3 regions of the Streptomyces luomodiensis genome follow, and region 3 is predicted to be linked to each of the others. Evidence: riboswitches for the same ligand, from Rfam matches in the RefSeq annotation. Region 3 holds a riboswitch; each other region holds the start of a gene.
The links. A riboswitch is a leader RNA that binds a small molecule or an ion and turns the genes downstream of it on or off. The one in region 3 is predicted to bind S-adenosylmethionine.
Positions count from the first base shown of each region.

Region 1: another riboswitch for S-adenosylmethionine. It lies ahead of thrC (threonine synthase); the one in region 3 lies ahead of PS467_RS12430 (aminotransferase class V-fold PLP-dependent enzyme).
Region 2: another riboswitch for S-adenosylmethionine. It lies ahead of PS467_RS04390 (glutathione S-transferase C-terminal domain-containing protein); the one in region 3 lies ahead of PS467_RS12430 (aminotransferase class V-fold PLP-dependent enzyme).

Region 1 is NZ_CP117522.1:4,522,080-4,531,495, reverse strand. Features, by position in the region: gene PS467_RS18995 (alpha,alpha-trehalose-phosphate synthase (UDP-forming)) at 1-677, opposite strand, end outside; gene PS467_RS18990 (glucosyl-3-phosphoglycerate synthase) at 826-1,773, opposite strand; SAM riboswitch class I at 1,961-2,123, shown strand; gene thrC (threonine synthase) at 2,142-3,452, shown strand; gene PS467_RS18980 (MoaD/ThiS family protein) at 3,449-3,727, shown strand; gene PS467_RS18975 (cold-shock protein) at 4,136-4,342, shown strand; gene groL (chaperonin GroEL) at 4,743-6,368, shown strand; gene murQ (N-acetylmuramic acid 6-phosphate etherase) at 6,475-7,425, opposite strand; gene PS467_RS18960 (MurR/RpiR family transcriptional regulator) at 7,615-8,565, opposite strand; gene PS467_RS18955 (DUF8819 family protein) at 8,694-9,050, shown strand; gene PS467_RS18950 (DUF4031 domain-containing protein) at 9,050-9,322, shown strand.
Region 2 is NZ_CP117522.1:1,092,765-1,102,180, reverse strand. Features, by position in the region: gene PS467_RS04435 (LacI family DNA-binding transcriptional regulator) at 294-1,298, opposite strand; gene PS467_RS04430 (TetR/AcrR family transcriptional regulator) at 1,557-2,240, shown strand; gene PS467_RS04425 (thiolase family protein) at 2,265-2,435, shown strand; gene PS467_RS04420 (septal ring lytic transglycosylase RlpA family protein) at 2,533-2,955, shown strand; gene PS467_RS04415 (cell wall protein) at 2,969-3,664, shown strand; gene PS467_RS04410 (MauE/DoxX family redox-associated membrane protein) at 3,661-4,521, shown strand; gene PS467_RS04405 (nucleoside deaminase) at 4,691-5,257, shown strand; gene PS467_RS04400 (YhjD/YihY/BrkB family envelope integrity protein) at 5,273-6,136, shown strand; gene PS467_RS04395 (Mut7-C RNAse domain-containing protein) at 6,224-6,967, shown strand; gene PS467_RS04390 (glutathione S-transferase C-terminal domain-containing protein) at 7,047-7,892, opposite strand; SAM riboswitch class IV at 8,229-8,375, opposite strand; gene PS467_RS04385 (PP2C family protein-serine/threonine phosphatase) at 8,468-9,416, opposite strand, start outside.
Region 3 is NZ_CP117522.1:2,889,911-2,899,326, forward strand. Features, by position in the region: gene PS467_RS12420 (rhomboid family intramembrane serine protease) at 1-71, shown strand, start outside; gene PS467_RS12425 (Lrp/AsnC ligand binding domain-containing protein) at 68-349, shown strand; gene PS467_RS12430 (aminotransferase class V-fold PLP-dependent enzyme) at 403-1,800, opposite strand; SAM riboswitch class IV at 2,001-2,119, opposite strand; gene trpD (anthranilate phosphoribosyltransferase) at 2,234-3,307, opposite strand; gene qcrB (cytochrome bc1 complex cytochrome b subunit) at 3,482-5,119, opposite strand; gene qcrA (cytochrome bc1 complex Rieske iron-sulfur subunit) at 5,116-6,171, opposite strand; gene qcrC (cytochrome bc1 complex diheme cytochrome c subunit) at 6,168-6,977, opposite strand; gene ctaE (aa3-type cytochrome oxidase subunit III) at 7,047-7,667, opposite strand; gene PS467_RS12460 (hypothetical protein) at 7,879-8,280, shown strand; gene PS467_RS12465 (L,D-transpeptidase) at 8,314-9,416, opposite strand, start outside.

The DNA.
Region 1 (9,416 bases), 1.6 Mb from region 3:
CAGCAGTCGGCGAAGGCACCGGCCCAGCGCTCGGTGAGGAACCCGGCGCGGTCGCCGCCGAGGATGCCGCGCAGCACCCCCGCCGCCACCTCGTCCGGCAGCAGCCGGTAGTAGTCCGGCGGCGCCCAGGGCGTATGGGAGAAGTGGCCGATCCGCAGGTCGGGGCGGAGCTCGCGGAGCATCCCGGGCACCAGCGCCAGGTGGTAGTCCTGCACCAGGACGACGGCCTCGTCCACCGCCTCCCGGGCGAGCGCGTCCGCGAAGGCCGCGTTGTAGCTCTCATAGGCCGCCCACTGGGCGGCGAACTCGGCGTCGAAGACCGGCTCGACCGGGGTCTGGTAGAGCAGGTGGTGGACGAACCACAGCACCGAGTTGGCGATGCCGTTGTAGGCGGCGGCGAAGACATCCGGCGCGATGTCGAGCATCCGCACCTGCTGACCGCCGGTGTCACCGGGGTTCAGATGGTTGGTCCCGGCGCGCCGGGCCGCCTCGCGGTCGGCCTCACCGAGCGCCGCGCACACCCACACCGCGCCCGCCTCGGGACCGATCGCGCTGAGGCCGGAGACCAGCCCGCCGCCGCCGCGCCGGGCGGTCAGCGAGCCGTCCTCGCCCAGGGTGTACGAGACCGGACCGCGGTTGGAGGCGACCAGGATCGGGGCGGAACGCGGGGCTGCCATGTCGCGAGCCTAGCCACGCGCGGCCCCGCGCAAACGTACGTACGGTTTCTTGCCCCGTAGGTGTGTCGCCGGCCGCCACGCGCGCCACGCGTCACCCCGGCGCGCAGGCGCCGTGCGCGGGCTCACGCCGCGGGTTCACGCCACGGGCTCACGCCGCGCGGCGCGCCGCGTACTCCGGGATCTCGATCATCGGCGGCCGCTCCTCGGTGTCCACGGAGGTGGTACGCGGCTCGAAGCCGTTCTCGCCCCGGTCGAACTGGGTCAGCCGCGGCCGCACCAGGTGGCCGCGGGCCAGCCGCAGCTGCGCGGTGCGGTAGATCGCGGCCGCCATCCGGCCGAGCGCCAGCCCGTCCTGGTGGCGGTGTTTGCGGACCCCGACGTCCACCTGGCCGAGCGCGTCGAGGCCCACCGTGTGCAGCGCGTCGACCAGCAGCCCCAGCTCGACCCCGTAGCCCACCGGGAAGGGCAGCCGCTCCAGCAGCGAGCGGCGGGCCGCGTACTCACCGCCCAGCGGCTGGACGAATCCGGCCAGCTGGGGCCAGTGCAGGTTGAGCAGGGGCCGCGCGACCAGTTCGGTGACCCGGCCGCCCTGGCCCGCCGCCTCGCCGAGCGGGCGGTCGTACATGCCCTTCACCAGCTGGAGCGCGGGGTCGGTCAGCAGCGGGCCGACGATCCCCGAGACGAAGCGCGGGTCGAATTCCCGCAGGTCGGCGTCGATGAAGCAGACGATGTCGCCGCTGGTGGCCAGCAGCGACCGCCACAGCACCTCGCCCTTGCCGGGCAGCGCGGGCAGCCGGGGCAGCAGCGAGTCGCGGGCGACGACGGTCGCGCCCGCCGCCGCGGCGACCTCGGCGGTGCGGTCCGTCGAACCGGAGTCCAGCACCACCAGCTCGTCCACCAGCGGCACCGCCTCGCCCATCAGCTCACGGCGGATCGCCCCGGCGATCTCGCCGACCGTGGCCTCCTCGTTCAGGGCGGGCAGGACCACGCTCACCGTCGTGGTCGTGGCCCGCTTCGCGGCCAGCAGGCGATCCAGCGGACGGTCGTCGGCAGACCAGGAGCGGTGCTTCAGCCAGCGCTCCACCTCATCCAGCACCTGTGTCTCTCCCTGCTGTGATCCATCTCGCGCTTCGGACGGCTACCTCAACCATCCGGGCCTTCGGTTACAGTCTTGAACAACGCACATGACCGTCGTATGTCGGGGTCAACCTCGGTGTTTACCGAAGATGGCCGACCGGCGACGGCCGTGCTGACAAACGCTCCGGGCCCGCCCGGTGCCATACCGCTCATCCAGAGGGGCAGAGGGAACGGCCCGTTGAAGCCCCGGCAACCCTCCAGCTGGTCTCGCGCTCCGCAGCGAGGCTCCGAGCTTCCGCAGTGAGGCTCCCAGCTAGGGAAGGTGCCAATTCCGGCTCGTGGCGAAACGCGTCCCGAGGAAGATGAGGAGAAAGGGCCTCGCCATCCATGGCTGTGCAGTCAGTAGAAAGCTCAACCACTTCCTCCCCCACCTCCACCTCCGCCGCCTCCAAGGCTTTCGGCCCCGCCGTCGCATTGTCCTGCCGGGAGTGCGGTGAGCGGTTCGATCTGGGCCCGATTTTCGCGTGTGAGGTCTGTTTCGGGCCGCTCGAGGTCGCGTACGAGCTGCCGACCGGCGACCCGGAAGGGCTGCGCCGCCGGATCGAGGCCGGCCCGAACAGCATCTGGCGCTACGCCCCGCTGCTGCCCGTCCCGGCGGACGTGGCGGACCTGCCCAGTCTGAACCCCGGTTTCACCAAGCTGGTCAAGGCCGACCACCTCGCCCGTGAGCTCGGCGTCACCGGTGAGCTGCACATCAAGGACGACTCCGGCAACCCCACCCACTCCTTCAAGGACCGGGTCGTCGCCATCGCCGTCCAGGCCGCCCGCACCTTCGGCTTCACCACCCTCTCCTGCTCCTCCACCGGCAACCTGGCCGGCGCGGTCGGCGCCGCGGCCGCCCGCGCGGGCTTCCGCTCCTGCGTCTTCATCCCGCACGACCTGGAGGCGGGCAAGGTCGTCATGGCCGCGGTCTACGGCGGTGACCTGGTCGGCATCGAGGGCACCTACGACGACGTCAACCGCTTCTGCAGCGAGCTGATCGGCGACCCCGCGGGCGAGGGCTGGGGCTTCGTCAACGTCAATCTGCGGCCGTACTACGGCGAGGGCTCCAAGACCCTGGCGTACGAGATCTGCGAGCAGCTCGGCTGGCGGCTGCCGGACCAGATCGTCATCCCGATCGCCTCCGGCTCCCAGCTCACCAAGATCGACAAGGGGCTGAAGGAGCTGATCGCGCTCGGGCTGGTCGAGGACAAGCCCTACAAGATCTTCGGCGCCCAGGCCGAGGGCTGCTCCCCGGTCTCTGCCGCCTTCAAGGCCGGCCATGACGTCGTACGGCCGCAGAAGCCGCGGACCATCGCCAAGTCGCTGGCCATCGGGAACCCCGCGGACGGCCCGTACGTCCTGGACATCGCCCGCCGTACGGGCGGCGCGGTGGAGGACGTGAACGACGAGCAGATCGTCGACGCGATCAAGCTGCTGGCCCGCACCGAGGGGATCTTCGCGGAGACCGCGGGCGGCGTGACCGTCGGCGTGACCAAGAAGCTGATCGAGGACGGCCTGCTCGACCCGTCCCTGACGACCGTCGTGCTGAACACCGGCGACGGCCTCAAGACCCTCGACGCGGTGGCTCCCACCACGGGCCCCTCCGCCATCATCCGCCCCACCCTTGACTCGTTCCGAGAGGCTGGCCTCGTATGAGCGTCAACGTTCGCATCCCGACCATCCTGCGCACCTACACCGGCGGTCAGGCCGAGGTCACCGCCGAGGGCGCGACCCTCGCCGAGGTCCTGGCGGACCTGGAGAAGAACCACCAGGGGATCGCGGCGCGCGTTCTGGACGACACCGGCAAGCTCCGCCGCTTCGTCAACGTCTACGTCAACGACGACGACGTCCGCTTCGCCGACGGCCTGGCCACGGCGACCCCGGACGGCGCCGGCGTCTCGATCATCCCGGCGGTCGCGGGCGGCTGCTGACCCCGCGTCACCCTCCTCACCTTTGACATCGCCCCGTCCGGGGACAACCGGACGGGGCGATTCCGTGTGTGGAAACGCGATACAGTTGCCCGGATTCCCCAGTGCACCCGGGGTCGGAGCCACATATGAGAACTCGTCAACTTGTGCGTAAAGTGTGTGCATGAATTGTCGGGTTGGTCCCTTATGTCCCGCCCGGCTTGCCCGAACTTCATATGAATTCTCGCTTTTAACCGTTCGGCCGTGCCCAGAATTCTCGTCCGATTGACCTGTTGCAGAGGGCGTTGGGACGGATACATTCAGCGGCGGTCGACGCGTTCCGGCGCACACCCCCCACATCCGGGGGGTGAGGTCTGACCCGGGTCCGCGGAGTGCGGTCCTGCGCAAGGGCCAGCAATAGGGGAGTTAGGAATGGCTCAGGGCACCGTCAAGTGGTTCAACGCGGAGAAGGGGTACGGCTTCATCGCGGTCGACGGTGGTGCGGACGTGTTCGTCCACTACAGCGCGATCCAGATGGACGGGTACCGCACCCTCGAGGAAGGCCAGCGGGTCGAGTTCGAGATCTCGCAGGGCCAGAAGGGCCCGCAGGCCGACATGGTCCGCGTGGCCGTAGGCTGACGCGCCGACGCGACGCAGCTGAACAGAACAAGTCCGAAGGGTCCGTACCTCGACCAGGGTACGGACCCTTCGGCATGCCCGGGGGCTCCCTCCCCCCGGCCCGCGCGCCTCGCCCACGCCCTTCGGGCGCCTGTGCCTACCCGTCACCCGGCCGCCACCCCCCAAGGAGCCCTTCGGGCGCTTGCACTCGATAGGTCCGAGTGCTAATCATTGGCGTTAGCACTCTGACGTTGAGAGTGACAGAAGGACCGGGTCGGTGAGGCCCGTCGGGCCATGCGGGGCAAGGAACCGCACGGCAGACAGGCCGTCCGTCGCGGGCGCCAGCGCGGTCCGGAGCAATCCGCCCCCACGGCCTAACGGCCTGGGAGGTACCCCCTAAGTCTTGGGAGGACCACTTCACATGGCCAAGATCATCGCGTTCGACGAGGAGGCACGGCGCGGCCTCGAGCGCGGGATGAACCAGCTCGCCGACGCCGTCAAGGTCACCCTCGGCCCCAAGGGTCGCAACGTCGTCCTCGAGAAGAAGTGGGGCGCCCCCACGATCACCAACGATGGTGTGTCCATCGCCAAGGAGATCGAGCTCGAGGACGCGTACGAGAAGATCGGCGCCGAGCTGGTCAAGGAGGTCGCGAAGAAGACGGACGACGTCGCCGGTGACGGCACGACGACCGCGACCGTCCTCGCCCAGGCGCTGGTCAAGGAGGGCCTGCGCAACGTCGCCGCGGGTGCCAACCCGATGGCGCTCAAGCGCGGTATCGAGAAGGCCGTCGAGGCCGTCTCCGCCCAGCTCCTCGAGCAGGCCAAGGACGTGGAGACCAAGGAGCAGATCGCCTCCACCGCCTCCATCTCCGCCGCCGACACCCAGATCGGTGAGCTCATCGCCGAGGCGATGGACAAGGTCGGCAAGGAAGGCGTCATCACCGTCGAGGAGTCGCAGACCTTCGGGCTCGAGCTCGAGCTCACCGAGGGCATGCGCTTCGACAAGGGCTACATCTCCCCGTACTTCGCGACGGACATGGAGCGTATGGAGGCGTCGCTCGACGACCCGTACATCCTGATCGTCAACTCCAAGATCAGCAGCGTGAAGGACCTCCTCCCGCTGCTCGAGAAGGTCATGCAGTCGGGCAAGCCGCTGCTGATCATCGCGGAGGACATCGAGGGCGAGGCCCTGGCGACCCTGGTCGTCAACAAGATCCGTGGCACCTTCAAGTCCGTCGCCGTCAAGGCCCCGGGCTTCGGTGACCGCCGGAAGGCCATGCTCGGCGACATCGCCATCCTCACCGGTGGCACCGTCATCTCCGAGGAGGTCGGCCTCAAGCTGGAGAACGCCGGGCTGGACCTGCTCGGCCGCGCCCGCAAGGTCACCGTCACCAAGGACGAGACCACCATCGTGGACGGCGCCGGCGACACCGACCAGGTGCAGGGCCGCGTCAACCAGATCCGCGCCGAGATCGAGTCCTCGGACTCGGACTACGACCGCGAGAAGCTCCAGGAGCGCCTGGCGAAGCTGGCCGGCGGCGTGGCCGTCATCAAGGCCGGTGCCGCCACCGAGGTCGAGCTCAAGGAGCGCAAGCACCGCATCGAGGACGCGGTGCGCAACGCCAAGGCCGCCGTCGAGGAGGGCATCGTCGCCGGTGGTGGCGTGGCCCTGCTCCAGACCGTCTCGGTCTTCGAGAAGCTGGAGCTCGAGGGCGACGAGGCCACCGGTGCCCAGGCCGTGCGCCTGGCCCTGGAGGCCCCGCTCAAGCAGATCGCGGTCAACGCCGGTCTCGAGGGCGGCGTCGTGGTCGAGAAGGTGCGCAACCTGACCCCGGGTCACGGCCTCAACGCCGCGTCCGGCGAGTACGTCGACCTGATCGCCGAGGGCATCATCGACCCGGCCAAGGTCACCCGCTCGGCGCTCCAGAACGCCGCGTCGATCGCCGCGCTGTTCCTGACCACCGAGGCCGTCATCGCCGACAAGCCGGAGAAGGCCGCCCCGGCGGGCGCTCCGGGCGGCATGCCGGGCGGTGACATGGACTTCTGATCGACTCGGCGCGTTCACACGCCGATCGGTCGAACCGTCCGATACGTCGGGGCGGCACCCTCTCCCAGGGGTGCCGCCCCGACGGCGTTCCGGGGCGGTGCGGAGGTCACCCCGTGGCGGCCTCGAGGGCGGCGCGCAGATGGCCGCCTGCCGCGCCGAGCAGCTTCTCCGCGGTCGGGGCGTCCACCCCGCCCAGGATGGTGAGGATCGCGTTCTTCACCTCGCCGTCCGTGGCCGCCAGCGCGCTTTCGATCCGCTGGTCGGAGGCGCCGGTCGCCAGGAAGACGATCCTCCGCGAGCGGGCGCGCAGCTTGTCGTTGGAGGCCCGCACATCGACCATCAGATTCCCGAAGGTCTTGCCCAGCCGGATCATGGTGATGGTCGAGATCATGTTGAGCACGAGCTTCTGGGCCGTGCCCGCCTTCAGCCGGGTCGAGCCGGTGAGCAGCTCCGGTCCCACCACGACCTCGATGCCGTGGTCGGCCGCGGCGGCGAGCGCCGAGCCGGCGTTGCAGGACAGGCCGACGGTCAGCGCGCCGCGGCGCCGAGCGTACTCGACCGCGCCCACGGCGTACGGGGTGCGCCCGGAGGCCGAGACGCCGATCACCGTGTCGTCGGGTCCGATCCCGAGCCGTTCGAGGTCCCGGGCGGCCAGCTCCGCGCTGTCCTCCGCCCCCTCGACCGAGGTCACCACGGCCTCCGGGCCGCCCGCGATCAGGCCGACGACCTGCTCGGCCCGGGTGTTGAAGGTGGGTGGGCATTCACTCGCGTCGAGCACCCCGAGCCGTCCCGCGGTGCCCGCGCCCGTATAGACCAGACGGCCGCCACGGGACATCCGCGCGGCGATGGCGTCGATGGCGGCGGCGATCTGAGGCAGCCGGCCGGCGACGGCGGCGGGGACGGCGGCGTCCTCCGCGTTCATGATCCGGGCGATCTCAAGGGTTCCGAGCCGGTCGATCTCGGCGAGTTCGGGGCGGAACGCCTCGGTGGTCAGGGTGTCGAGCTGGTCGCGGAGCCGTGCGGAGTCCTGATCGGCTGCGGAGTCGGCGGAAGTCATGGTGAAGCGGCTCTTTCCGGTACGTCAGCGTAAAGGTGGGGGTGACGGTGACTGGAAGGGCAGCCACCGGGCGATGCGGTGACCGGGAGGTTCGGGGGTCGTGGATCGGGGGTCTGGGGGTCGGGGGATCGGGGGATCGGGGGTGAGACCGAACGGTCTGGCAGCGAACGGTCTGGTGGCGCGTCGGGCTCAGCGATGCCGGGGACGCGGGTCGTGCCGGTGCGCGAGGGCCTCGTACGACGCGGAGAGGGCGGGCGCCGCCGCTTCGTACGTCCGCTGGGCGACCCCTATGAACAGGCAGTCCACCACCAGCAGCTGGCTGGTGCGGCTGGACATGGCCGCCGGTCGCAGCTCGCTCTCGCGCGCGGTCGAGGTGGTGAGCACCAGGTCGGCGTACTGCGCGACCTCGCCGTCCGGCCGTCCGGTGATCGCGACGGTGGTCGCCCCGTGCTCGAACGCCACCCGCAGCGGCTCGATGACGTCCGTCGTGCGCCCGGAGTGGGTGATCGCGATGGCGACGTCACCGGAGTGCAGCTGCACCGCGTTGGTGACCGCGAGGTGCGGATCGGCGTGCGCGTGGGCTATCAGCCCGATGCGCAGCAGCTTCTGGACCAGGTCCTGTCCGACGAGACTGGACGCCCCCACCCCGTACACATCGATCCGGCGGGCCGTGGCCAGCGCCGAAACGGCCGCCTCGACCTGGCTGGTGTCCAGACCGGCGGCGGTGTCGGCAAGGCACTGCTGCTCCTCCTGCGCCAGCTTGGTGACCACGTCGGCGATCGGATCGTCGACCGCGATGTCCGCCGTGACGGCCGGGGCCCGGCCGGCCGCCTGCTGCGCGGCGAGCGCGGCGAGCGCGAGGCGCAGATCGCGGTATCCGGGGTAGCCGAGCAGCCGGGAGGTGCGGACGACGGTGGCCTCGCTGGTGCCGGTCCGCTCGGCGAGCCCGGTGACGGTGAGCGCCGCGCATCCGGCCGGATCACCCGCCACCGCCTCCGCGACGCGCTGCATGGAGCGGGTCATGGAGGGAGCTAACGTGCGGACCTTCGCGGCGAGGGCCGCCGGGGCGGGGGGCGGGGCGTCGGGGTTCGGTGGTGACATGAAAGCTTCCTTGAAAGTTTCCTTCAGTTCGGTACTCATCTGTGAAAACTATTTCCGGGGGTGGGGCCCGTCAACCCTCGGCGAGGCCGCGCGGCCCGGCCCGTAGGCGCACAGGCCCTGGGTGAGCGAACAGGCGCCGGAACGCAGCAAAGGTGACAATGGGACCCATGAAGCTCGAACACGCACTGCACGCGGCCCGCGCCCTCGTCCTGGCCGACCTCGCGGCGGGAGAGGTCGCACGGGCCGATATCGTCTCGCTGGTCGAGGACGCGATCGCGCACCGGCGGTGGTGGGTCGAGCAGTGGCCGGAGGGCGCGGCGTACGTGGCCGGTCTGGTCGCCCAGGACGTCCAGGACGCCCTGCTGGAGCGGTACGGCCGATGGCCGCTGTGCCCCGTCTGCACCCGGGGCGGCGACCTCCACGCCCTGGACGTGGAGCCCGAGTTGGGTCCCGACCCGCACTGGGTCTGCGGCAAGACGGCGGTCGCGGTGGCGCCCGTGGGGTCGTTGGGCACCACCCTCTGATGGCCGTACTGATCGACCCGCCCTCGTGGCCGGGCCACGGCCGCATGTGGTCCCACCTCGTCAGCGATGTCTCCTACGCCGAACTCCACGCCTTCGCCGCCCGCATCGGCGCCCCGCGCCGGGGTTTCGACCGCGACCACTACGACGTACCGGGCGAGCTGTACGAGGAGGCGGTACGGGCGGGGGCGGAGGAGGTCGGCAGCAAGGAACTCCTCCGCCGTCTGAAGGCCGCGGGCCTCCGCCGCCCCAAGCGCGCCGCGAACGCGGACTGACCGGGTGGGGGTTCCCTGCTGTCGGCGGGCACCGCGCGCCGAGCCACGGCGGAGTCCAGGGACAGGCCGGAGGCGCCCGCACCGCCGGATCGCG
Region 2 (9,416 bases), 1.8 Mb from region 3:
GAGATCACCCGGGATTCGCCTGGGAGGCTGCGCGTCCCGTGTGGGCGTTGCCGGGCCTCGCCCAGGACGTGTCGCGGACGTCGGGGCGTTGCCGCACGGTGCGGGGGCGCCGCCGTTACGGGGGATGCGGGTGGCCGCCGGGGGTGCCGCCTCAGCCCGGATGCCGCTTCACGGGCCGGAGCGCCGCTCCTGGGACGCCGGGGTGGCGCGATGGAGTGGGTACCGGGGCGCTGCCCCGGGCCGGGCCCGTCGGGAGGCGGCCCGTCGGGCAGCGCTTCCGTGGTGCGGCTTGGCTACGCCGACTCGCGCACCACTAGCTCCGTGGGAAGCACCAGTGCCGGTTCGATGGTCTCTCCGGCGGCCAGGCGCAGCAGCTGGCGGGCCAGCCGGCGACCGATGCCGCCGATCGGCTGGCGCACGGTGGTGAGCGCGGGCTCCGTGTAGCGGGCGGGCTCGATGTCGTCGAAGCCGACCACCGCCACGTCGTCCGGCACCCGCCGGCCGGCTCGGCGCAGCGCCCGCAGGACCCCGATCGCCATCAGGTCGGAGGCCACGAACACGCCGTCCAGCCGCGGCCGGCGGTCCAGCAGTTCGCGTATCGCGGCCGCCCCGGACTCCTGGGTGAAGTCCCCGACCGCCACGCACGCCTCCAGCCGCGCCCCGGCCAGCGCCGCCCGGTAGCCCGCGAGCCGGTCGATGCCGGCCACCATGTCCTGCGGGCCCGCGACCGTGGCGATACGGGTGCGCCCGGAGCGGACCAGGTGCTCCACGGCCAGCGCCGCACCCGCCGCGTTGTCCACCCCCACGTACGGCGGCGAGGCCGGACCCAGCACCCGCTCGTTGCAGACCACCGGGATACCCATCCGGGCCAGCGCGGCCGGCAGCGGATCGGCGCCGTGCATCGAGGCGACCATGACCCCGTCGACATGGCGGGCCAGGGCGAAGCGCTCGATACGGTCACGGCTGGCGGGGGAGCGGGCCATCATCAGCACCAGCTGCTTGTCGGCGGACTCCAGCTCCTGGCTCACCCCGCGCACCACACCAGGGAAGAACCGGTCGTCCGAGAAGACCCGGCCCGGCTCCTCGGGGAGCACCAGCGCGAAGGAGTCGGTGCGCTGGGTGACCAGGCTGCGGGCGGCCTGGTTGGGGACGTAGCCCAACTCCTGGATGGCGTTCAGCACCGCCTCACGGCTGTCCTCGCCGACCTTGGTGGAACCGTTGACGACACGGGAGGCCGTGGCGCGCGAGACACCCGCACGCCGCGCCACGTTCTCCAGAGTGGGCCGGGGCCGGTGCATCCGCGCATACCTCGCTGTTCGCTCAACTACGGTCGATACAGCATGGATCACAACCGGTCAGGGCGCGAGGACGCGGACACGGCAGATCACCGGGGACCCCGGGCGGAGCGCGGCGCGCGGGCCCCGCGCCCATGGGGCGAGAATGAGAAGGTGCCGAACTCCACCAGGAACCGCGCTTCCACCGGGAACAGTGCGAAGAACAACGAGAAGAACAGCCAGAAGAACAACACTCGGAAGAACGGCGGGAAGAAGCCGACCGTGAGCGCGTCCCCCGAGCGACGGCGCGAACTGCTCTCGACCGCGGCGGAGGTCTTCGCCGCGCACGGGTACAACGCGACCACCGTCCGCCGGATCGCGGACGAGGCGGGGATGCTCGCGGGCAGCCTCTACTACCACTTCGACTCCAAGGAGTCGATGGTCGACGAGATCCTCTCCACCTTCCTCGACGAGCTCTGGGCCGGATACGAGGCGGTGCTCGGCGCCGGGCTCGGCCCCCGGGAGACCGTCGAGGCGCTCGTCACCGAGTCCTTCCGGGAGATCGACCGGCACCGCGCCGCCGTCGCGATCTACCAGAAGGAGTCCAAGCACCTGTCCGCCCAGCCGCGCTTCGGCTATCTCACCGAGTCACAGCGGAAGTTCGAGCGGGCGTGGCTGGGCGCTCTGGAGCGCGGAGTGGCCGAGCGGGTCTTCCGCGCCGACCTCGACATCCGGCTGGCGTACCGCTTTCTGCGCGACACCGTCTGGGTCGCCGCGTCGTGGTACCGGCCGGGCGGGCAGCACAGCCCCGAGGAGATCGCCCGCCAGTACCTGTCGATGGTCCTGGACGGCATCACTCCGCGCGACGCGACCACGACCGTCAGCGCGACCACGGCCGTCAGCACCACCACGGCCCTCGGCGCGACCACGACCGCCCGCGAGACCACGACCGCAGGACCGTCATGACCTGAGGGACCCCGAGGAGCTGCCATGGCCGAGGCATACATCGTCGAAGCGGTGCGGACGCCGGTGGGGCGGCGGAACGGCGGGCTCGCCGCCGTCCACCCCGCCGACCTCGGCGCGCACGTCCTGCGCACGCTGATGGAACGCTCGGGCGCCGATCCGGCCGCCGTCGGCATGACGATCGTCGAGCGGCGGTGAGGACTCCGACCGGGCGCCCTCCCGTGGCGGTGGCTCCCGGCCCCACGCATGATGGTGCTGCTCCGGGGGGCCGGACCGAAGCCGGGAGGACTGCGGCATGGCGTGCGGATCGACCAAACTCTGGAACGGCGAGGCCACCTGGTTCTGTTGTGGCAACGCCTGGGGGCCGTGCGCCGCGGCCGGCGGCGGGGCGTGCGGCACCTGCCGGTCCAGTGCGCTTCAGGCCGCCTGGCCCAACGCCTCCAAGGCGTGCTGGGACATCACCCGGCCGGATCTGTGCGGCGAGGACATACCACGGCGTGGCTGCGGTTCGGTGATGAAGGTGCGCCACGACTGCTCGGGCGCGAGCGTCTGCGTCACCGTCAGCGACTGCGGTCCGCGCACGCGCAGCTTCTGCTCCGAGTCCACCTGCTGCGACGACGTATGCCGCACCAACCGGGTCATCGACCTCACCCCCGCGGCCTTCTCCGCCATCGGCAGCCTGAGCTCCGGCACCCTGCCGGTCTCCATCTTCGAATGAGGCGGGCCCGCCCATGAGCGCGTACCGAACCGGCGGCCCCCTGGACCGCCGTCGTTTCCTCACCGCCGCCGCCCTCCGCGGCGCCACGGTCATCGGCACCGGAGTCGTCGGCACGGGGGCTCTGGGCGCCGGAGTCCTCGGCACCGGAGTCGTCGGGGCGACCGCCCTGGGCGCGGTGGACGCCGACGCCGCCTTCGCCGCGCCCATCCGCCCGCTGGACCCCGCGGTGGCCGAGAGCGCCTTCGCCGAGGGGCGGATCACCGGGATCGATCACGACGTCCTGCGGGTCGCGGGCTCCTACGGCGACCACTTCCGGGTGCGGGTCACGGGCGCCACCAGCGTCTGGAAGGCGCGGGCCACCACCGCGGCCGACATCGAGACCGGCGACGGGCTCTACGCCCGCGGCGTCCCGCTGCCCGACGGCACCCTCGCCGCCGACGCCGTGTGGGTCAACATCGTCAACCTGCACGCCACCATCCGCGGCATCGAGAAGGCCCGGCTGCATCTCGCCCACGGGCAGCACGAGATCGTCGGCAACCTCATGCCGGAGCGGACCAGTGCCTCGTACGGCGGCGCCTCGCCCACCGCCGATCTGTCCCGGCTCACCATCGGGCAGAGCGCCCAGGTCCTGGGCGCCTGGCGGCCGTCCGACGGTTCCGTGGACCTCGTCCGGGTCGCGGTCGCCCCCGCCGCGGGGAGCCGGCGGTGAGCGCCCTGGTCTGTGCCCTCGCGCCGCTGCTGCTCGCCGGGGTGCTGGGCCCGGCCGGTGCGGGCAAGCTGTTCGGCCGGGGCGTCGCCCGGCAGGCGCCCCGTACCGCGCTCGCGCGGCTGCTGCGCGACGGCCGCCGGGCCGCGCCGGCCCTCCGCGTCCTCGGCGCGGCGGAACTCCTCCTCGCCGCCGCGCTGCCGGCGTCGCCCGCCACCCCGTTCCCGGGGGTGGCGGCCGCCCTCCTCGGCGCGGCCTTCCTCGGCTACCTCGGCTACGCCCGCGCCGCGGCGCCCGGATCCTCCTGCGGCTGTACGGCACGGCAGGACGCCCCGCCCACCTGGCGCGCCTTCGCCCGCGCCGCCGTGGTCCTCGCGGGCGGGATCGCGGCGGCCCTGGCCCAGCAGCCCTGGTGGGACGCGGCGGCCCGCCGTCCGGCCGCGGCGTCCTGCCTGGTCCTGGCCGCGGCGGCGGTGCTGACGGGCCTCACCGCGGATGTGGACCGCCGGTGGCGGATGCCGCTGCGCCGGCTGCGGCTGCGGATCGCCGGACATCCGCTCGCCGGGACCGCGGCGTCGGCGGCGGTCCCGCTCGCCGCGACCGTCGAACTGCTGGAGCGCTCGCGGGCCTGGCAGAGCGCCTCCCGCGTGGTGCGGTCGGCGCTGCTGGACCACTGGGACGACGACGGCTGGCGCATCCTCCAGTTCGCCGGGGTGTACGGGGGCGGCGCGGCCGCGCGGCCCGTTCTGGTGCTGTTCGCGGTGGACGCCGCGGCCAGCCTGGACACGGTGGACGAGCCCGCCGTCCGGGTCAGCGTCATCGACGCGGACAGCGGTGCCCCGGTCATGGCCCCGGCTTGATGTGCGGGCCCTGACCCACCGTCCGGGCCCTGACCCACCGTGAGGTCCGGGGCCGCGGCCGAGGGTTGCACCGCGATCCATGGCGAGTACTCTTGGTCACGTTCCTGGACAAATCGAGCGTTCCGCAGTGTGTCCAGCACAGGCACGACAGCGCCGAGCGGAGGTGCGGATGGCGAAGCGGGAGTTCCTCGCCGAAGCGGTACGGCTGGCCACCGAATCGGTGGAGAACGGCTGGGGCGGCCCGTTCGGCGCGGTGATCAGCCGGGACGGCGACATCATCGCCCGCGGGCAGAACCGGGTGCTGCTCACCGGCGACCCCACGGCCCACGCCGAGGTGGAGGCCATCCGCAAGGCGATCCAGGTGCTCAACCCCGAAGCGCCGGCGATAGCCCCGGAACACGTCGACGAGAGCACACTGGCGCTCGTGCCGCGCCCCGAGGGGTCCGCCGACCCGGTGCCGGAGCGCGCCCGGATGCTCCAGGGCTGCTCGCTCTACACCAGCGGCGCCCCGTGCCCGATGTGCCTGGGCGCGATCTACTGGTCGCGGATCGACGCCGTCTACTTCAGCTGCGATCCGGCCGCCACCGCGAAGATCGGCTTCGACGACTCGTTCATGTACGAGGATTTCCGCAAGCCCATGGACCAGCGCTCCATCCTGATCGAGCAGATCCACCCGGAGATGGGTGCCGAGGCGTACCAGGCGTGGACGGACAAGCCCGACCGGCACCCGTACTGACCGGCACCCGTGGGCATGTCCGAGAATCCGTCCGCGTCCGGCGCCCGGGGCCCCCGGGCGTGGTGGCGGCGGCTGCGTGACGTGGTCCAGCGGTCCGCGATCGGACGCGGATGGCGGCGGGGCAGCGAATTCGAGCTGCTGCACCGCGCGATGGGCTTCGCCGCCCTGGGCTTTCTCACCCTGGTGCCCCTGCTGATCGTGGTCGCCGCGGCGGATCCGGTGAACCGGCTCGGGTTCGCCCAGTGGCTGGCCGAGGGGCTCGGACTCTCCCCGACCTCGCGGGACGAGGTGCAGCGGCTGTTCGCCCCGCCCAAGCAGGCGCTGGAGTCCACCACCGCCTTCGGTCTGGCCACGCTGGCCATCTTCGGACTGCGCTTCGGCACCGTGCTCCAGGTCGGCTACGAGAAGGTGTGGGAGCTGCCCGCGGGCCGCTGGCACACCGTCTGGCGCCATCTGGTGTGGCTCGTGGCGCTGATCGGCTATCTGCTGCTCTCCGCCCATCTGGCCCCCGGCGTCTCCCGGCTGCTGGTGGCGGTGGTGGGCACGGTGCTGTTCTTCTGGTGGTCACAGCGGCTGCTGCTGGGCGGGCGGATCAGCTGGGGCGCCCTGCTGCCGGGCGCGCTGGCCACCAGCGTCGGGCTGCTGGGGCTGCGGTTCTTCTCCCAGCTGGTGTTCTCCCCGCTGATCGCCTCCAGCGCGGTCTCCTACGGTCCGGTCGGCACCGTGCTGGTCGTCCAGTCCTGGCTGGTCGGGGTCGGATTCGTGGTGTTCGGCGGGGCGCTCCTGGGCCGGGTGACGCACGAGGAGTGTCTGCGGATGGTCGCCTGGCGCCGCAAGCGACGGCGCGACCAGGCCAAGGCGGCCCCGCCGGCGCGCTGACGCCCCCGGCCCGCGATCACGGGGCCCGTCGCGCCGCCCGGGAGAAACGCCGTCGCCCCGGCCGGGCACGCCTGGCATGCTGGCGGTGTGAACGGACCCGAGATCCATCTCAGCCTCGCCCCTGAACTGCGTTTCTTCGCCGTCCCGGAGCGGCGCCGCCCCTGGACGGCGGTCGCCACCGACGGCGTCTCCACCCTCGGCCATGTCGTCGAGTCGCTCGGGGTCCCACTCACCGAGGTCGGCCGGCTGCTGGTGGACGGCGAGGAGACCGCCGTCTCGCATGTGCCGGGCGCGGGGGAGACCGTGGAGGTCCACCCGGTGGTCCGCCCGCAGCGGGTGCCGGGGGCGCCGCTGCGCTTTCTGCTCGATGTGCACCTGGGCACGCTCGCGCGCCGGCTGCGGCTGCTAGGCGTGGACGCCGCGTACGAGAGCGAGGACGTCGGCGACCCCGAGCTGGCCGCGCGCTCGGCCGCCCAGCGCCGGGTGCTGCTCTCCCGCGACCGGGGGCTGCTGCGCCGCCGCGAGCTGTGGGCCGGGGCGTACGTCTACAGCGACCGTCCCGATGAGCAGCTGCGGGACGTCCTCGGCCGGTTCACCCCGAGCCTGGCCCCCTGGACCCGCTGCACCGCCTGCAACGGCTCGCTGGAGGACGCCGACAAGGAGGCGGTCCGGGAGCGGCTCCAGCACGGGACCCGGCGCACCTACGACGTCTTCGCCCGCTGCACGGTCTGCGACCGGGTCTACTGGCGCGGCGCCCACCACGCCCGGCTGGAGGCCATCGTGGCCCGCGCGGTGGGGGAGTTCGGCGGCGCCCGCGCCGCCCTGTCCTGAGCGGACTGAACGCCCTGGTCGCCCTGGTCGCTCCGGTCGCCCCCGGCCGTCACGGCCGGCGGCGACCGGAGCGGCGGACTCAGGACACACCGGCCCGGAGGGCCTCCGGAAGCGTGGTGTGGAAGGCCGGATGGGCGTGCAGCCGCCGCACATAGGCGCGCAGCCGCTCGTGGCGGGAGACCCGGTGGGCCGCGTCGGCGGCCAGCTGGAGCCGGTGCTCGGTGTCGAGCTGGACGAGGGCCACCCACAGGTCCACATCGGCGGCGGTCAGCTCGTCGCCCAGTGCGTACGGCGCGGACGCCAGCCTGCGGTCGAGCCGGCCGAGGGCCGTCAGCAGCCGCTCCAGCGCCGCGTCCCGGCACTCCGCCTCAGGCGCGGTCCCGGCCTGCCGCGCGGCATGGGTGATGTCCGTGTCGAGGAGTTCGCGGAGGGCGTCGATGTCCGCTGCGAGAGCCGCCGGACGCAGCCGGGGACGGTCGGTTCCGACGTGGTCGCTCAGATGGCCGGCGAGGTCGCGCAGGATGTCGGGCGTGTGGTTGCTGACGACACGTCCGGTCCAGCGGTCGCACAGCGCGGGCGCGTCCACCGGCCCGCTGTAGCGGTGCCAGGTGGCCTCGTAGGCACCGCGCAGCGAGGCGAACGCCGCGGGGGTTTCGCCCGGGAGCCCGAGGAGGGTGGTGGTGATGGTGTCCCGCAGCCCGAGCAGGTCCAGGGTGATGGAGACGCGCAGCGAGAGCGGACAGCTCGCGGAGAGATAGAGCCGATAGCGATGCGGCGCCGGATAGAAGCCCCCGGCCAGGTCGACGCCGATGCGGCTGCGGAAGCGGTGCGGCGGAGTGGGCGGGGCGGTCCGGGGGCGGGGCCGGCAGGGGTCGGGATCGAGAAGAGCGGCAGGACCTGAACTGAGCGGAGACGTCTCGGACATGGCTCTCCAAGGCAGTGAAGGAGCCCCGGCCCCGCCGGCCTGGGCGGCGCCGATGGCGCGATGGAAGGGAAACCCGCGCGGCGCACCCGCCGGGGGCGGTGCCGGGACACACCCGACCCGCCGATGCGCGGGGCCGCGCTCGGTGACCGTGTCGATTCAGCCGGCTGGACTGGAAGCGCTGCAGATGCGCAGCAGATCGATGTGCAGGCGCCGGGTCAGGGGACGGGGACGGCGGAACGGGGACGACGGCCGGGAACGCCGACGGGCGCCTTCCCCGTGGCTGTCGGTCCTGGGCATCTCCACCGATCCCATCATCATCGGGCTCGCGAGGCAGCGAGACCGCGCTTGTCCCGTCCACGTCGACGAGACCCGGTCGTCACCCGGGGGCACCCCGTCGCGGGAGAAGGGTTGCCTGTCAGCGAGCCGGGGCCGATGACCCACCTCAGCGGGGATTCCGCACGGTGGGCGCTGACCATCGTGACCGTCCCTGACAGTGTCGTCGCGCTCCGCGAGGGCGTCAACCCTATGCCCACGTGGTCAGTCCAAGCCCACGTGGTCGGTCCCAGCCCATGTGGTCAGTCCATGCCCACGTGGTCGACGCGGGCCGGCGGCGCCGTGCCGTCGGCGGCCCGCTCGACGAGGACCATGGCCGCGTCGTCCGCCAGCCGGCCCCCGGCATGCCGGACCAGGGCCTGGCGCAGCCGGTCCAGGTACTCGGCCGGGGTGGTGCCGTCCAGCGTCGCCATGGTCCGGGCCAGCGGGAAGAACTCATCGCGGCGGTTACGGGCCTCGATCACTCCGTCGGTGTGCAGCAACAGCCGGTCACCGGGCAGGAACGGAAAGGTCTCGACGCCGATCGGGGGAGGGGTGAGGAACTCCTCGAGGCCGAGCGGCGGCAGCGGGCGCACCGGGCCCAGGGCGCGCACCTCGCGCCGGCGCATCATCAGCGGCGGCGGATGGCCCCGGTTGATCAGCTGGACCATCGACTCGTCCGGCACCTGGGCGAGGACCACGGTGACGAACTGCTCCTCCAGCTCCCGCGCGTCCCGTAGCTGGGAGCGGTCCAACAGCTCGTACTCACGCGCCAGCGCGGCCGCGCAGCGGCGCATCACCTCGGCGAGGTCCGTCTCGTAGTGCACCGCCTCCCGGAAGGCGCCCACGACGGCCGCGGCGGACCGCACCGCGGCAAGCCCCTTTCCCCGCACATCCCCGACGATCAGCCGCACCCCGTAGCGGGTGCACATCGCCTCGTAGAGGTCCCCGCCGATCCGCGCGCCGCGCTCGGCCGCCAGATAGACGCTCGCGGTGTTCACCGCGCCCAACCGGGCGGGCAGCGGCCGCAGCACCACGTTCTGGGACACCTCGGCGATCCGGCGGACTCGGGTCAGCTCACGGTCCCGGCGCACCCGTACCGCGCTGGTGGCCACGCTCGCCACCGCCACCACCAGCAGGGCCAGCAGATTCGCGTACACCTGCTGGCTGCCCCAGGCGTGGTTGTGGGTGGCGGTGATCGCGCTGACCACG
Region 3 (9,416 bases):
GGGCCCGGTTCGGGGGGACGCGTAGAGTGGGCGGCGCAGCCAGGTCCAGCGAGGGAGAAAGCCAGCCGTGATCACTTCGATCGTGCTCATCAAGACCAGTGTGGACCGGATCCCGGAGATCGCCGAGAAGATCGCCGCGCTGGACGGTGTGAGCGAGGTCTACTCGGTCACCGGTGCGCACGATCTGATCGCGATGGTGCGGGTGGCCCGCCACGACGACCTCGCGGACATCATCCCGGGCCAGATCAGCAAGGTGCCGGGGGTGGCCTCCACGGAGACGCACATCGCCTTCCGGACCTACTCCCAGCACGACCTGGAGGCCGCGTTCGCCATCGGCCTGGACAGCTAGGCCCGGTCCGGACAGGCCCCGGTCCGGGCCTCCCCCGGCGCCCGCCCAGGGGCTCAGCCGCGGTCCGGGACGCAGCGGCCGTCCTCGGTGCGGTAGCTCCACCGGGCACCGTCGCGTACGAGCTCGGCCACGGCGCGGACGAACCGCTCCACATGTTCGTCCGGGGTGCCCGCCCCGAAGCTGACCCGGATCGCGTTCAGCGCACGCTCCCCCGGCGCGGCCTCGGGCGCACCGCATTCCCCCGGCTCGTCGGGCTCGCTGTCCAACAGGGTGCGGACCAGCGGATGCGCGCAGAAGAGCCCGTCGCGCACGCCGATGCCGTACTCCGCGGAGAGCGCCGCCGCGAAGTGGGAGCTGTTCCAGCCCTCCACCACGAACGAGAGCACACCGACCCGGGGGGCGTCGTCGCCGAACAGCGACAGCACCCGCACCTCGGGCACCTCGGCCAGCCCCGCCCGCACCGTGGCGATCAGCTGCCGCTCACGGGCCACCAGGCCCTCGAAACCGGCCTCGGTCAGCGCCTTGCACGCGGAGGCGATCGCGTAGACGCCGATGACGTTCGGCGAGCCCGCCTCGTGCCGGGCGGCCGTGGTGTGCCACTCGACGTCGATCCCGCCGTCGTCCCGGCGCGCCACCTTACGGCTGGCGCCACCGCCCGCCAGATACGGCTGGGCCTCCCGCAGCCAGTCGGCCCGCCCGGCCAGCACACCGGCCCCGAAGGGCGCGTACAGCTTGTGCCCGGAGAAGGCCACCCAGTCCACGTCCGCCGCCGCGATGTCCACCGGGTGGTGCGGGGCCAGCTGCGCGGCGTCCAGCACGATACGGGCGCCGTGGGCGTGCGCCGCGGCGGCCAGCTCCCGTACCGGCCACAGCTCACCGGTCACATTGGACGCGCCGGTCACGCAGACCAGCGCCGGGCCCTCGGCCCGCCCCGCGAGCGCCGTCTCCAGCGTCTCCACCGCCTGCCGCGGGGAGCGCGGGGCGCTGAGGTAGTGGACGGCGATGTCCGCCCGCTGCCGCCAGGGCAGCAGCGAGGCGTGGTGTTCGGTCTCGAAGACGAAGACCTGGGTGCCGCGCGGCGCCACGGCGGCCAGGAGGTTGAGCGAATCGGTGGTGGAGCGGGTGAAGACGACCTGGTCGTCCGCGCGGCAGCCGAGGAAGGCGGCGACGTCCTTACGGCTGTTCTCGAAGAGGTCGGTGGACAGCTGCGAGAGGTAGCCCGCCCCGCGGTGCACGCTGCCGTAGTAGGGCGCGTAGGCGGCGATGTCGTCCCAGACCCGCCGCAGGGCGGGCGCGCTGGCGGCGTAGTCGAGCGCCGCGTAGGTCACCTCGCCGCCGGTGACCAGGGGCACCAGGACATCGCTGCCGAGCACGGGCAGCGGCTCACAGGCGGCGGAGGAGGAAGTGGCGGAGGAGTCGGCGGAGGCGAGGGCAGAAGGGCGCACGGACATGACGAGGTCTCCCGGAAGGGTCGAAGGCGTGCCGCGCCACGGGAGCGGCGGCGGTGAACCTGCCGTCGGGGCGCGGAAAGGTCGCTCGACGCACGGCACCACCGCGCGGAGCGGACAATAGAAAAACGGGCCGCTCGGCCCTAGCGCATTCGCTGCATCACGGAAGAGCTCCCTCGACCACCAGGACCCCTAGTGTGAGGGGTCCGCGCTTGCCACCGGCCTTGTTGCCAGGCGGCCTGGTCATCACCCGGGGCACCCCGCCACGGACGGAGGGTTGCCGGACAGCGGGCCGGGGCCGTAGTCGCTGTCGCTCGTGACCTGGGCAGGAGTATGCCATGCCGAACGCCGACGCCCATGTTCTGTCCGCATCCCGGACAGAACATGGGCGTCGTCAACAGAACACGGGCGGCGTAAGGGGGCCGCCGGGGTCCGCTCAGGCGTTGGTGGCCCGCACCCACCGCTCCAGGGCGTCGCGCGCCGCCCCCGAGTCGATCGACTCGGCGGCTTGCTCGACCCCCGCCGCGATCCGCTCCGTCAGGGGCTTGTCCCCCGGCTCCGGTTCGAGCGCCACGAGCGCCGCCGCCGAGTTCAGCAGCACCGCGTCCCGGACCGGGCCCCGCTCGCCCGCCAGCAGCCGGCGGGCCACATCCGCGTTGTACGAGGCGTCGGCACCGCGCAGGGCCTCCACGGGAGCCAGCCCGATGCCCACGTGCCGGGGGTCGAAGGTCTCCTGGCGCACGGCGCCGTTCCGGACCTCCCACACCTGGGAGGTCGAGGTCACGGTCAGCTCGTCCAGTCCGTCGTCGCCCCGGACGACCAGCGCGGAGGAGCCGCGCTCGGCCAGCACCCCGGCCATGATGGGCGCCATCCGGGCATCGGCCACCCCGGTCGCCTGGGATGTGACCCGTGCCGGGTTGGTCAGCGGGCCGAGGAAGTTGAACGGGGTGGCGACGCCGAGCTCGCGGCGGGCCGCCGCGACATGCCGCAGCGACGGGTGGAACTTCACCGCGAAGCAGAAGGTGATGCCCGCCTCCTCCGCGATCTCGACCACCCGCTCCGGGCTGATGTCCAGATTGACGCCGAGCTTCTCCAGGACGTCGGAGGCACCGCTGGCGGAGGACGCGGCGCGGTTGCCGTGCTTGACCACCCGTGCGCCGGTGCCGGCCACGACCAGCGCGGACATGGTCGAGATATTGACGGTCTTGGCGCGGTCGCCACCGGTGCCGACGATGTCCACGGTCGCCCCGGGCACCTCGATCACCTTGGCGTGCTCGTACATGGCCCGCACCAGACCGGTCATCTCGGAGACCGTCTCGCCCTTCGCCCGCAGCGCGACCGCGAAACCGGCGATCTGGACGTCGGTCGCCTCGCCCCGCATGATCTGGTCCATGGCCCAGGCGGTGTCGTCCGCGCCGAGGTCCTGGCCGGCCAGCAGCGAACTCAGTACGTCCGGCCAGGTGCGGGCCGTCGCGGTGCTGTCGCCTCCGGCGGGGGTCACAACGTCCATGGTCCGCTCCTGGATCCGTGGGGGTGGGCAGGGAAAAGGGGTCCGCGACGTCAGCGGCCCGCCGCAAGCCTATCGGCAGTACGACCGGGGCCCCGGTCCGGACCGTGCGGTCCGGGCCGGGGCCCTGGTCTGTGGCGTCGCTACAAGTGGAGAAACCGGTGGGTGGGAGAGAGATCAGTGGTGGCCGTGGCCGCTGGTGATCTCGTGGTACTCCTCGCGGGTCGGCTTCGGAATGATGTTGTCCCCGCCGTAGTAGCCCTTGGAGAGCTTGGAACGGAGCTTCTGGGAACGCTTTATCTTCCGCTTGACCCCGTTCTCGTCGACCTCGGGGCCGATCTCATAGGGCTCGGGCTGCTCGTGCTGGGTCAGCGCGAACAGCTGGTCCTGCGAGAGCGGCTCGTGGACCTCGATGAACTCACCGTGCGGCAGCCGCTTGATGATGCCGGTCTCACGGCCGTGCAGCACCTTGTCGCGGTCGCGCCGCTGGAGGCCGAGGCAGATCCGCTTGGTCGCGATGAACGCCAGGACCGGGCCGACGAAGAAGCCGATCCGCACGAACCACGTGATCGAGTTGATCGACAGGTGGAAGTGGGTGGCCCACAGGTCGTTACCGCCACCGATCAGCATCACGAAGTACGCGGTCAGCCATGCGACACCGAAGGCCGTACGGGTCGGGGCGTTGCGCGGGCGGTCCAGGATGTGGTGCTCGCGCTTGTCACCGGTGATCCAGGACTCGACGAACGGGTAGAGCCCGATCGCGAAGAGGACCAGCGGGAAGAGCACGATCGGGATGAACACGCCCAGGACGAGCGTGTGACCCCAGGCGGTGATCTCCCAGCCGGGCATCACACGGACCAGACCCTCGGCGAAGCCCATGTACCAGTCGGGCTGGGCGCCGGTGGACACCTGGTCGGGCCGGTAGGGACCGATGGTCCAGACCGGGTTGATGGTCGCGATCGCGGAGACGACCGCGATCACACCGAAGACCAGGAAGAAGAAGCCGCCCGCCTTGGCCATGTAGACCGGCAGCAGGGGCATGCCCACGACGTTCTTCTCGGTCTTTCCGGCCCCGGGGTACTGCGTGTGCTTGTGGTAGAAGACCAGGATCAGGTGCGCCACCAGCAGGCCGAGCATGATGCCCGGCAGCAGCAGGACGTGGACCGGGTAGAGCCTCGGGATGAGGTCCATCCCCGGGAACTCGCCGCCGAAGACGAACATCGAGATGTAGGTGCCGACCACCGGGATCGACAGGAAGACACCCTCGATGAACCGCAGACCGGTGCCGGAGAGCAGGTCGTCGGGGAGCGAGTAGCCGGTGAAGCCGGTCAGCATGCCGAGGAAGAACAGCAGGAAGCCGAACAGCCAGTTGATCTCACGCGGCTTGCGGAACGCACCGGTGAAGAACACGCGCATCATGTGCGTGAACATGCCGCAGAGGAAGACCAGCGCGGCCCAGTGGTGGATCTGCCGGATCAGCAGACCGCCGCGCACCTCGAAGCTGATGTCGAGCGTCGAGGCGAACGCCTCGGACATCTTGACACCCTGCATCGGGACGTACGGCCCGTGGTACGTGACCTCTTCCATGCTGGGGTGGAAGAACAGCGTCAGATACACACCCGTGAGGATGATGATGATGAAGCTGTAGAGGCAGACCTCGCCCAGCATGAAGGACCAGTGGTCCGGGAAGATCTTGCGCATGTTGGCCTTGGCCAGGCTGTAGATGCCCAGCCGGCCATCGGCCCAGTCGGCGACGCGCTCGCCCGCGGGCGCTTTGCCGCGGCGCTGCGCGCCGCTGTCGCTTGCAGTGCTCATCCGCGCTCCCAGTAAGCAGGACCGACGGGCTCCGAGAAGTCGCCCATGGCTTCGAGGTACCCCTGGTCGTTGGCCCTGATCCGCAGCTGCGGCAGCGCGTGACCGGCCGGACCGAAGATCACTCGGCCACCGTCGGAGAGGTCGAAGGTCGACTGGTGGCAGGGGCACAGGACGTGGTGCGTCTGCTGCTCATAGAGGTTGATCGGGCAGCCGACGTGGGTGCAGATCTTGGAGAACGCCACGATGCCCTCGTGCGACCAGTCCAGCTCGCGCTTGTCCTTGATGTTCTCCGGCTGGAGCCGGACCAGCATCAGGGCGGCCTTGGCGATCTCGGTCTGGAAGTCGTGGTCCTCCTCGCTCATGCCCTCGGGCATGGCGAAGGTGAGCGAACCGACGGCGATGTCCTCGGGGCGCAGCGGCTGCATGGTGTTGTAGTTCATCAGCCGCTTGCCCTTGGCCCACTTGGTGTGCCGCAGCTTGGTGCCCGGCATCGGACCGAGGTCGCGCAGCAGCACGACACCGGAGAGCGGCACCAGCGCGAGCGCGCCGAAGAGGGTGTTGCGGGCGAGCTTGCGCCGGCCGAAGCCGGACTCCTTCGCACCCTGGCGGAAGTCCTCGAGGACCTTCGACTTCACCTCGGGGCTGGCCTCGATGGCGTGCCGCTCGTCGGCGATCTCCTCGTCGGACATCAGGGTGCGGGCCCAGTGGACCGCGCCCGCGCCGATGCCGAACAGCGCGATGCCGAGCGTCACCCCGAGCGCGAAGTTGAGCGCGCTGATGTGCCCGATCGGGAAGACGTAGATGTACTTGTCGACCGGGATCGCCACGTACGCGGCGATGAAGGCGATCGTGGCCAGCATCGAGACCGTGAAGAGCAGGGCGACGGTGCGCTCGGAGCGCTGCGCGGCCCGCTCGTCGATGTCCTGCTTACGGTGCTCGTGCGGCGGCAGCCCCGGGTCGGCGAAGGGGTCGTCGGCCGGCCTTACGGCGCTGGCGGCCCCCCGCCCTTCCGGCAGCTTGTCTTCTGCTTCTGAAATCTCGTGGCTACTCATGACTTCTTGGCCTTTGCGGTCCGGGCGGCGACCCAGATGGTGAGGACGATCATCGCGCCCATGCCGAAGACCCAGCCGAACAGACCCTCGCTCACCGGGCCGAGCCCGCCGAGCTCAAGGCCACCGGGGGTCTTGCTCTTGTCGCTGTTGACCGTGTCGAGGTAGGCGATGATGTCCTGCTTGTTCTTCTCCGGCATCACGGTGTCGGGGAAGGAGGGCATGTTCTGCGGGCCGGTCTGCATGGCCTCGTAGAGATGCTTGGGGCTGACCCCTTCGAGGGACGGCGCGAACTTGCCGTTGGTCAGGGCGCCGCCCTTACCGCCGAAGTTGTGGCACTGCGCGCAGTTCGTCCGGAAGAGCTCCCCGCCCTTCGCGACGTCCGCGCCATCGGTGCTGTACTGGTCCTTGGTGGGCGTCACCGGACCGGCACCGAGCGAGGCGATGTACGCGGCGAGCTGCTCGATCTCGGCGTCCGAGTAGATCTTCTTCTTCTTCGGCACCTGGGCGCCCGGCTGCTGCGCGGGCATACGGCCGGTGCCGACCTGGAAGTCCACGGCGGCGGAGCCGACGCCGACCAGGCTCGGGCCGTCAGAGGTCCCCTGACCGCCCGTGCCATGGCAGCTGGCGCAGCCGACGGCATAGAGCTTCTTGCCCTCCTCGATGGCGAGGGACTGGGCGGAGCTGTCGTCGGCCTTCGCCTCACTCGGCGAAAACGCTGCGTACAGCCCTCCAGTGACCGCCAGCGCGAAGAGTAGGACGACGAGCGCAGCCAGCGGATGGCGCCGTCGTGCGGAGAGCTTTTTCACGGATTACCCCGGTGTCAGGATCTTCTGCGTCGATGCTGTTAAGGACGTTATTCCGGTGCGGTGACCGGCTTACTTGATCATGTAGATCGTGGCGAAGAGGCCGATCCAGACGACATCGACGAAGTGCCAGTAGTAGGACACGACGATGGCCGCCGTCGCCTGCTGGTGGGTGAACCTCTTGGCCGCGTACGTCCTGCCCAGGACCAGCAGGAAGGCGATCAGGCCGCCCGTCACATGCAGTCCGTGGAAGCCGGTGGTCAGGTAGAACACCGAACCGTACGGGTCGGACGAGAGCGAAAGCCCGTCGTTCTTGACCAGCTCGGTGTATTCGAAGATCTGACCGCCGATGAAGATCGCGCCCATGATGAAGGTGATCACGAACCAGGTCCGCAGCTTCTTCACGTCGCCGCGCTCGGCGGCGAAGACGCCGAGCTGGCAGGTGAGAGAGGAGAGCACCAGGATCGTGGTGTTCGTCGCGGAGAACGGGAAGTTCAGCGCGGACGCCATTTCCTTCCAGTGCTCGGCTCCGGTCACCGATCGCAGGGTGAAGTACATCGCGAAGAGGGCCGCGAAGAACATCAGCTCGGAACTCAGCCAGATGATGGTTCCGACGCTGGTGAGGTTCGGCCGGTTGACCGACGGGTGCGCGTGCCCGGTTTCTACTGCTGTTGCTGTCGCCACGACCGACATTATGTCGGTCGCTTATCCAGCCCTCACTCCCGGGGGTCCCGTTCGGAGTGTCAAGGGCCGCGTCAAGGGCATCGACCCTGCTCGTCGGGGCTGTTCGGGACAGTCCCCCGAAGGGAGGAGAGATCCGTACGCCCCCTCCTCCGGACGGCTGTACGGGAGTAGCATCCGCCCCAGGAGCCCGGCAGATCACTTACTTCGCCCGGAGGTCATGATGCGGCCGACCGCAACGGTGCTGGTCTACAGCGACGACGCGAGCACCCGCGAGCAGGTGCGCCTGGCGGCCGGGCGCCGGCCCGCCGCCGATGTGCCCCCGGTGGAGTTCCTGGAGTGCGCCACCCTCCCGGCCGTTCTCTCGGCGCTGGAGGAGGGCGGTATCGACGCCTGCGTGCTGGACGGTGAGGCGGTGCCCGCGGGCGGGATGGGCGTCTGCCGGCAGATCAAGGACGAGATCTTCCAGTGCCCGCCGGTGCTGCTGCTCATCGGCCGCCCGCAGGATGCCTGGCTGGCCACCTGGAGCCGCGCGGAGACCGCGGTGGCGCATCCGGTGGACCCGGTCGCCCTGGCGGACGCGCTGGCCGGGCTGCTCCGCAAGCGGCTCTCGGTGGACGCCTGACCTCACCGTCTTCCTCACACCCGGGGACCTTCCTCACACCTGGGGACGGAGCCGGGCCGAGTCGGCGGGGGTGCCGTCGGGCTGGCCCGCGGCGATCGCGCTGCCCTTGCGCCAGTCCGCCCACGCCATGTTCCAGTCGCCGTAGCCGTTGTCGAACGTCGCCATGTCCTCGCCGTTGCTGTTGACGACCTCCACGATGTCGCCCAGGCGCACGGTGTTGAAGAACCACTCGGCGTTCGCGGTGCTCATGCCCGTACAGCCGTGGCTGACGTTGGCGTAGCCCTGCGAACCGGTGGACCAGGGCGCGGCATGGACGTACTCACCGCTCTTGGTGACCCGGGCGGCCCAGTAGACCATCAGGTCGTAGGAGCCGGCGCCGAGTCCGATGCTGGCGCCCGTCATCCGTACGGCTGATTCCTTGGCCAGGATCACCTTGATGCCGTTCCGGGTGTCGAATCCGGGCATGCCGGTGGTGATCGGGATGGTCCGGATCGGCACGCCGTTCCGCTTCACCGTCATCTGGTGGGTGCCGGAGTCGGTGAGGGCCTCGATGCGGTCGCCGGTGGTCAGCCGCAGCGATGTGGACGGGCCGCCGTAGAGCCCGCCGCCGACCCTGATGCCCTTGAGATTGGAGTGGACCGTGATGGTGGCGTGGGCGGGCCAGTACTCCCGCGGACGGTAGTGCAGATTGCGGCTGTCCACCCAGTGCCAGACGCCCTCCACCGCGGGCCGCGAGTCCACCTTCAAGGCGCGTTCGATCACGGCTCGGGCCGAGGGGTCCTTGACGGGCCGACTCAGCCGGGCCGTGATGGGCTGCCCCACCCCGTACTCCCCCGCCTTGGGGCCGAAGGTGACCTTCAGCAGCCGGCGGGCGGGGCTGGTGGTGAAGTCGACGGTACGGCGGCCGGGGGCCCCGTTGGAATCCTCCGTGGACACCTTCAGTGTGTAGCGCGCCCCCGCGGCCAGTGGCACGGTGCTGCGCCAGCGCTTGCCGTCGGACGCCAGCTCGCCCCGGACATAACGGCCCGCGGCGTCGGTGGCCGTGACGTCCGTGATCCGGCTGTCGTCGTCCTTGGCCGTCACGACGAGCGGTTTGTCCGGATCGGCCTTGCGGCCGTCGCCGTCGCCGCTGAACG